Regions from separate parts of the Pseudoalteromonas sp. NCIMB 1079 genome, predicted to be linked through region 3. Evidence: predicted binding sites of a transcription regulator. Region 3 holds the regulator's gene; each other region holds the start of a gene.

Region 1 (2,204 bases), on a different contig from region 3:
ATCTAATTTATGGGTGTGTATCCACCAAGTAGCAGCTTCCATAAGTAGCTCTGGGTCGTCGTTTTTATTAGCAAAAAATGCATAAAAAGAAAGCCCTACATTTTCGCCTTTAACTGCTATTTTTTTATCGCACACGGTAATTATTTTTGCTCTTAGTTCTTCCCTCATACATACCTTATTTAATTATATTTTTACTATTAAAATACGCCATTTAAAAAGCTAACGATTAGCTGTAAAAGGCTTCTATCAACCAAGCCATGATTCTCAAGCTCTTTATTAGGCGTATTTACTTTTGCAGCTTTGCAGTTATTATCTAATGTCTCATTTTTACGTGTATCGGTTTCGTATGAAATATCTGCTTGTTCCATACATTTTGCCGAGCCTGCGTAAGGCTGCGCCGCACAAGCGCTTAGTAATAAAAAAAGTGGAATTGCTATCAACAATTGCTTCATAACCCATCCTATTTTTACGCAACTTATTTACTTTAAATTACAGCTGCAAGTTAGCCTATTTACTTTTCTACCACCATTACAAAAAATTCAAAAAAGAACGTACCGATGGCATCAAAAAAGTGTCATTTTTTTCATCCTTTTTAATTTGTGCGCTAATGCATTGATTATCAACCTGTGAGCTTGTTTGAGCGCCATTTCGATCAACCATTTCAGCCTCTTCAATGCATAAGTTAGGGTCAGAACGCGGGGCTGTACTACATGCACTCAGTAAAGCGCACAGTAGTAATGCGGCGACGGGGCTTTTTATGTTCATCCTTAAACTATCCTATTAAGTTAACGTGCTACCTGCATTTATGTGTGAGGGTAATATATGGGTTGTACCCAAATAACACTGACACTTTATCACTGCTATAAAATAAACAACCAGTAAATATTTGTAAGGTTCTGTAGGAATTTATACTCACTTTTATAATTGAACTACGCAAAAGCCTGAAATTATTGCATTCATATCACTGTAAAATTTACAGTGATAGCAGCCTAAAAATAAAAAACCAATATAAATTCATTAAAATACAATAATTTAATATTTGGCATTTAGTTTGCTAGTTAATGATATAAGCAAATAAATTGTAAAAGGACTAGTTATGAATATTTTTGAAGCACTACGTCACGACCATGATAAACAACGAAAATTGGTAGATGCGCTTATTCAAACACACGGCGACACAGAGCAGCGCCACAAGCTAATGGATGAGCTAAAAACAGAATTAGAAGATCACGCAAAATTTGAAGAACGTTACTTTTATAACCCACTTATGTTTGATGACTTAACTCATGAAAAAGCGCGCCACAGCGTAGCTGAACATCACGAAATTGATGAATTAATTGAACAACTTGAAGATACCGAAATGAGCTCGTCTGCATGGTTAGTTGCAGCTAAAAAGCTACACCATTTGGTACATCATCATTTAAGTGAAGAAGAACACGAAGTGTTTCAATTAGCGGGTAAAGCACTTACCGAAGGGCAAAAAGAGAGCCTTGCTGAGCAATACAACGACGCAATGCATTAGTTGCATAACATGCAAACCGACTTCCACACACTCCCTGTGTACTTATTGGTTATAAGCCTTATGGCTTATAACCAATTTTTTTGCATGTACTTTATTACTTTACAGTAAATTTCACGTCTTGATCGCGTAATAAGTAAAGTGCAAAACACGCAGCCCACATTGGCCATGCAGTAAAGAATAATAAGTTATTAAAGCCATCTATGTACTGGTTGTAAGAAGAAAGCGTAGATAAGCCATGCATTACAAAAATGATACCGTACGTTATACGCTTTTTAATACCTGCTAAAAATGCTAAAACAAGCACTAACTGCACCGCACCAATAATGTAAGCCACTATATCTGTAGAGCCACTAATACCGTAAAAATGTTCAAAAATACGTGCGCTATGCCCAGGATTAACAAACTTATCGAATGTCCACATAACCATTACAATAAACACGCCTAAACGCAAAGATAAAAGTGACCACTGCAAACGGTTTTGCACATCAGAATTCATTGAACCTGTCATAAAATTTCCTTAAATGAATATTAATAAACGTAGAAGTAAGCTAGACCGTATAAGTTATTTTTTATTTCAAAAATTTTTAATTAAATTCATTAGTTAAGCCATACAGTACTAAAAGTGAAGCTTATTTAAGTAATTTAAAAATGCTGCATAAAAGTTAACTCTTTTAAAATGTTA
Region 2 (2,204 bases), 2.7 Mb from region 3:
ATGAAACCATTAATCATAGGGGCGATAGCATTAAGCCTCAGTGCTTGTTCTGCGGTAACCATTCAGCCACGGGCAACAGCAAAAATAACGAGCCAAGCTAATTACGAAGATAGCCGCCCATTTTATTTATGGGGATTAGTGGGTGAGCAGCGGGTAGACGTAAAACAAATATGTTCAAATACACCGGTTATTCAAATGCAGTCACAGCAAACGTTTAGTGATGGAGCGCTGAGTTTAATTACGCTTGGAATATACTCGCCTCATACCATTAAAGTGTGGTGCCAAGAGCAAGTACTAGGGGAGACATTATGAGCATCAAGCTATTTGCAGCCGGTTGCACACTGATTATTTTAACGGGGTGTACAAATATTTACTTTGATAACGGTATGCAGAGCAAAGTAAGCAATAAGACGCTAAAAAGTTCACAGTGGCATCATAATTTTGCACTTGCGTTGTACGAGGGATCAGAGCCGTTAGATTTAACAAAACATTGCCCACAAGGGGAGTGGCAAAGCGTTCATACGTATAAATCGTTTACTAATGGTTTAGCTGAGGTGGTTGTGAATCAAATTGGCCCAGCTTGGTACCCTAAAACAGTAGAAGTACAATGTAATAAGGTACCATTTAAAGCAAAACAGCTATAAAACAAGAAAAGGGCCAAAAGGCCCTTCGTGTCGCAGCAAGTAACACATTCTTTCTTATAAATTAAAGTCTACAGAATAAGCAACGTAAGCTTTAATATCTGAGTCATCCATATCTGTATCAGATAAACCAAAAGTGAACCCATCTTTCGAAATTGATACACCGTAATCTAAGATATTATCATCGCCAATAAAGTCACCAGAGTAGTGGCCTAAGTGAAGTGCCATTTCAGTGCCGTTACTGCCAACAGCAAAACCGTAGTCAGCTGTCAGGTAAAGTGAATCACCAAAGTCTGTACCATCACCACTTGCAGCTGATGTTGCAAGTACTGAAGCACCAAATGTGAAGCCTTCAACACTAATGCTACCGTAAATTTCAGAGAAATCGGCGTCAGCTTCAGAAGCGGCATCTGGGTAAGCGTAATAAATATAGCCAACATCGTAGCTAACACTTTCGTTAATGTCGCCACCAAAGCCTGCATATAAGTCAAGCTCATAGGTCATTTCATCGGCCCACGATGCGTTTGAAGCCCAAGTACCTGCATAAAAGCCCGATTCATTGGCGTAATCAATACCGCCTGAAATAGCTGCATCGCCCCCAGTTTGCTCTTGACCACGCCATAAGTAGTTTGATGTTGCCGCTGCATTAGCAGTTACTTCAGCATGTACGGCTGTTGACGTTAAAGATGTTGCGCCCATTAATGCTATAGCACCTATAGCAATGGTTTTTTTTAGTTTTAGCATGTCCATTTCCCGTTATATGATTTTTGCTCGCCAAGGTTTTTATTATGTATTCGGAACCTTTAGGCTGACGGCTTTTTATTGTTTAACTAACGAGATAATTGCACTGTATGTGCCAGCTTCATTATTTTTTATTGAAAATTATTTTTATACATTAAAAACATGAGCTTGTATTTTATAGATTGAGAAGAGATATGGTATGTAGGAAGATGTTGCGCACACTGCTGGTGCATAAATTAACCTAGCCGCACCATAAAAGTACGACTAAATTAGAAGTTTTTAGCCAAATATAGTGCGCATAAGGCTAATTGTTTCGTTTACACTACGACCTTTTTGAACTTCACTCACAATTGAATCGCGCTTACTGCGAATGTGCTCAGGAATATCGTCAGCAGCAAGTGCGCGGTCTACTAAAATTTCTGCAGACTCTTTACCTCTACGCTGAGTTTTACCTGTCGTAGTTGTAGTTCGTTTAGGCTTACTTAACAGTTTGATGTAGTTAGAGTTATCTGGTGTTTTAGCATCAGCATAGTGAAAGAAACATGGGATTAGCGCTTTAATAGCAACTAATTGTTCTTCTAACTCATTACTAGGTTTAGCCATTTTGTACCATGACATAGCTTGAATACCTTTTACAATATCTTGCCAGTAACGCTCAAAATCACTATTTTTAAGTTTAGAAACACCAAGGGCACCGCATAATGCATCTAACCGATTGTTTGTGATCGGAGTAAATATATCAGGGCGACGCATTGCAAGCAGTCGTGTTGCAGGCGCAAGTGTTGGTTTTTCATTATTGTCGGTGAATATTTTTGAATAAGC
Region 3 (2,204 bases):
TAATGAACTCTAAAATTCTTTTTTTGCTATTAAAAAGGACCGCAGCTTTGCTGCAGTCCTGGCATATAAGTGAACTTAATTTCATCATATTAGTGTCGAGCAAGCTTCTCTTTGTGTTTGATTACTTGGCGATCGAGCTTGTCGATCAACGAGTCAATAGCGGCATACATATCTTGATGTTCTGTAGAGGCAAATAGCTCAGCACCGCTTACGTGTATTGTGGCTTCTGCTTTTTGATTTAATTTTTCTACATCGAGAATGACATGAACATTATTTATATGATCAGAGTGTCTTTCAAGCTTCGCAAATTTAGTATTAATATAGTCTCTTAGTGAATCGGTTAATTCTACGTGACGACCAGTTAAGTTTAGTTGCATAAGCATTACCCTCTTAGTTTAGCGTCTTAAATCAGACTTTTACGCTGATTTGACGGTGGAATAGCAAGAGATTCGCGGTATTTTGCGATTGTACGTCTTGCTACTTTAATTCCTTGCTCAGCCAATATATCCGCTATTTTGCTATCACTCAATGGTTTTGCTGAGTTTTCTGCTGCGATTAATTTTCGGATAAGCGCACGTATTGCTGTAGATGAACATTCACCACCGTTTTCAGTACTTACATGGCTTGAGAAAAAGTATTTAAGCTCAAATATACCACGGGGTGTATGCATGTACTTTTGAGTAGTTACGCGCGAAATTGTCGATTCGTGCATTTCTACCATTTCAGCGACATCATTTAAAACCATTGGTTTCATGGCTTCAGGGCCATGTTCAAAAAAGCCTTGTTGTTGCTTAACAATACAATTAGTAACTTTTAATAGCGTGTCGTTTCTACTTTCTAAGCTTTTAATAAACCATTTAGCTTCTTGTAAATGTGAGCGAATAAACTGGCTGTCGCCACTTGATTTTACAGTGCGAGACATTGCCGCGTATTGGCTATTAACACGAATTTTAGGCATGCTATCTGGGTTTAATTCGACAACCCAGCGGCCTTTAATTTTTTTAACTGACACATCAGGAATAACATACTCAGATTCTTCCCTTACTATAGTATCTGCAGGTTTTGGGTTGAGAGTATGTATTAGTGTCATTACTTCTTTAAGCTCTTCTTCTTTGAGCTTAGTTTTTTTCATTAATGTACGATAGTCGCGAGCTGCTAATAGATCAATATGCTCGGTTAAAATCATTTTCGTTTCATTAATGTAAGGTGTTTCTTTATCAAATTGATTAAGCTGAATACACAAACACTCTTGTAAACTACGTGCAGCAATACCAACAGGATCAAACAGTTGGATGCGTTTTAATACCGCTTCAATTTCATCAAGTTCGACTTCGTTATCATCTTCGTTTTCTTGATTAAAGCTTTCTAAAATTTCTTCGCAGCTTAGTGTTAAAATACCTGAATCATCGACGGCTTCTACAATCGCAATAGCGATGGCTTCATCGGTAGGGCTAAATGGCGTTAGTTGTAATTGCCACATTAAATACTCATGGAGCGTTTCAGTAGAGGCGCCTTGGTATATAGATTCATCTTCAGGCATTGGACCTGATGAGGCTGCAGGAGCGGCACTCATGTACTCATCCCAACTAACATCCATAGCCATGTCGTCACTTAGCGTGTCTTTTGCAAGTGCTTCACCAGTATCTTGTTCGTATTCGCTCGGAGCATCATCAGCAGATGCGCTAACAGTTATGTCATCGGTATCAGCTTTTTGCTCGTTTTTACCAGCAGCGTCTTCGGAATAGTCTGCCTCTTCAACCTCTAATAGTGGATTACTGTCGAGAGCTTCTTGTATTTCTTGCTGGAGATCCAATGTACTGAGTTGCAACAAACGAATAGCTTGTTGCAACTGTGGAGTCATTGTAAGTTGCTGGCCCATGCGCAGCTGTAGTGATTGCCTCATGTATCTCTAACAATCCTTTTATGTTGTTATAATTAATACTAGCAGATGCTTAAAGACATGGCGTAAATGTTACAGCCTAAATTGCTCGCCTAAGTAAACATCGCGTACTGTTTTATCATTTAATACGTGTTCTGGAGTACCTGATGCAATCAGCTCCCCATGAGAAACAATGTAGGCTTTTTCACAAACATCAAGGGTCTCTCTTACGTTATGGTCGGTAATTAATACTCCAATCCCACGATTTTTAAGATGTTCTATTATTTTCTTTATATCTAATACCGAAATAGGGTCAACACCAGCA
Region 4 (2,204 bases), 1.4 Mb from region 3:
GTCTGCTTTTTCTTCGATTTTTACACTGTGTCCGTCAACACGAATCAAATCGGTTTCTTCAACCCGGTCACCTAACTTTGCCACTTTACCGTTTACACTAACGCGGTTTGCGTCAATGTATTTTTCCATTTCACGGCGTGAGCCTACGCCTGCACGGGCTAAGACTTTTTGTAACTTTTCACCTTGTATAATACTCATTCGGATGGTTCTCTCACAGAAGGATCGCTCAATAACTGGTTAATTTTACTTTGCTGCTCTGTTGGCAACGCAGGTAAATTTTCAAGTCCAGTTAACGAAAAATAATCTAAAAATTGCTTAGTAGTTGCATATAAAGCCGGCTTTCCCGGAACCTCTTTATGCCCTACCACTTTAACCCACTCTCTTTCGAGTAAGGTTTTAATAATATTCGAACCCGTAGTAACACCTCTTACTTGCTCAATTTCGCCGCGTGTAATGGGCTGCCTGTATGCAATAAGTGATAATGTTTCCAGTAAAGCACGCGAGTATTTTGGTGCGCGTTCTTGCCACAAGTTATTTAACCAAGGGCTTAAACTACTGCATGCCTGAAACCGATACCCACTACCAACTTCAACTAAGCGAATACCACGAGTTTGAAAATGTTCTTGTATTGTATCTATTGCGTCATTTATTCGCGTCATAGAAATAGCTAAATCTATTAATACGATGTCTTTAAGGTGGCGTTTACTAACAGGCTTATCTGCAACAAAAATAGCTGCTTCAATGATCTCAACTAGTTGTTCATCACTAATTCGCCGACCCGCCATACACACTCTTAACAAATAAAAATACACAGCCATCTATTATGACAGAACAACACCAAACTAGGAAAATATATCTATCAAATAACTAAATTTAAAACACAAAAAAGCCAGTGACTAGCACTGGCTTTAATCTTACTTACTAAAATGGTAACTATTAGTTACTTTTAAAAGCTTCTAATGCATCATCTTCAGCTACTGCGTTACCGTATTTTTTAATGTAACCCATAAACTCGCTTTTACTGATGCGCTTATCTTGGTTTTTATCCATGTAACCAAAATGATTTGAAATATCATCATCGTTACCTTCAACTACCGAGATATAGCCATTGCTGTCGTTATCTAAGCTTGAAAAACTGCTTTCAATTTTATCGAATTTAGCAATTTCAGCTTTAAATGCCGACTCACTTACTTCAGAATCAGTGGCTACTTTGCCATTATTAAGCTTCATATAAGTGTTAAATTCTTTGCGGCTAATTTCGTTATCCATATTGGTATCAATATTTGAAAAATGGCCCCAAATGCTATCGTCATCAGCTTCAACTTTTGAGATGTAGCCATCGCTATCATTATCTAAACTTGCAAAGTCACTGTCTATTCTTTCAAGACCTTGATTAGATGAACAAGCCGCTAGGCTTAATGATGCTAAAATAGTGGCTGCTAATGTTAACTTTTTCATAAGACGTATCCTTCGTAATTAATTAAATGTCACTTTAACTAATACAAATCCAATGCCAATAATAGTTAACTTATAATAATCAATAACTTAATCTCGATCGGTATATTTATTAAACAGTTTAAATAAGTTAAGCTTGCAAGCTTTGCAAACAACCTTGTAATTTTTGCAAAAAAATACCCGGTAAAAACCAGGCATTTCAAATTTACTTATTATAGTTAAGCTAATAATTAGATTGCTGCGTTTTGGTAGCGTTTAACAAACTCAGTAACGTTTTGACCATTACATTTTAATGAGTTTAGGTTACCAATTTTTTGACGAACAGGTGCTAAACCTTGTTTTAAAGCCGTCATACATAATTGAGTTTCTTGTTGAGCGTCTTTTGCAAATACTTCTACTTTCTCAACTGATGCGTTGCTTAATGTCGTTTTTTTAGCAATATCACGAATATCTTCACCATTACATAAAATGCTTTTAGAAAAACGAGATAGGTAAACACCGTGTTGGGCAGCTTCTTTACGAGCAACGCTAAAGCCTTCGTTTGCACTTAGTACACATAACTTAGACTCAATTTTGTTATCTTGGCTAAAGTAAGTATTGCTTTGAGCTGACGCAGTTGCAGATGCTAGTAAAGCAGTGGCTAAAAGTAGTTGAGTTTTCATGAGAGATCCTATTTGAACGAGCTAAACAAGTGAATTTCGCGCATTATATATTCAATAAAGTTAAGTTCAATTGAATTTTTTATTTAT

The links. Region 3 encodes sigma-54, which starts transcription at its own class of promoters, with help from an activator protein. Its sites were predicted from a motif close to GTTGGCACGNNNNTNGNNT; they were not measured.
Region 1: the regulator sigma-54 is predicted to act here: its motif matches at 1,039-1,057, upstream of ABX891_RS19565 (hemerythrin domain-containing protein).
Region 2: the regulator sigma-54 is predicted to act here: its motif matches at 1,484-1,502, upstream of ABX891_RS02670 (TorF family putative porin).
Region 4: the regulator sigma-54 is predicted to act here: its motif matches at 1,500-1,518, upstream of ABX891_RS08895 (EF-hand domain-containing protein).

What each region holds. Positions count from the first base shown of each region.
Region 1 covers NZ_JBEWZA010000002.1:647,426-649,629, forward strand. Annotated here, with positions in the region: gene ABX891_RS19550 (DUF6500 family protein) at 1-168, opposite strand, end outside; gene ABX891_RS19555 (hypothetical protein) at 198-452, opposite strand; gene ABX891_RS19560 (hypothetical protein) at 529-765, opposite strand; gene ABX891_RS19565 (hemerythrin domain-containing protein) at 1,097-1,522, shown strand; gene ABX891_RS19570 (hypothetical protein) at 1,617-2,030, opposite strand.
Region 2 covers NZ_JBEWZA010000001.1:582,239-584,442, forward strand. Annotated here, with positions in the region: gene ABX891_RS02660 (Bor family protein) at 1-312, shown strand; gene ABX891_RS02665 (Bor/Iss family lipoprotein) at 309-644, shown strand; gene ABX891_RS02670 (TorF family putative porin) at 699-1,385, opposite strand; gene ABX891_RS02675 (hypothetical protein) at 1,662-2,204, opposite strand, start outside.
Region 3 covers NZ_JBEWZA010000001.1:3,315,394-3,317,597, reverse strand. Annotated here, with positions in the region: gene ptsN (PTS IIA-like nitrogen regulatory protein PtsN) at 1-85, opposite strand, end outside; gene hpf (ribosome hibernation promoting factor) at 90-377, opposite strand; gene ABX891_RS15455 (RNA polymerase factor sigma-54) at 404-1,903, opposite strand; gene lptB (LPS export ABC transporter ATP-binding protein) at 1,973-2,204, opposite strand, start outside.
Region 4 covers NZ_JBEWZA010000001.1:1,901,493-1,903,696, reverse strand. Annotated here, with positions in the region: gene rluB (23S rRNA pseudouridine(2605) synthase RluB) at 1-198, opposite strand, end outside; gene scpB (SMC-Scp complex subunit ScpB) at 195-785, opposite strand; gene ABX891_RS08895 (EF-hand domain-containing protein) at 937-1,458, opposite strand; gene ABX891_RS08890 (hypothetical protein) at 1,686-2,117, opposite strand.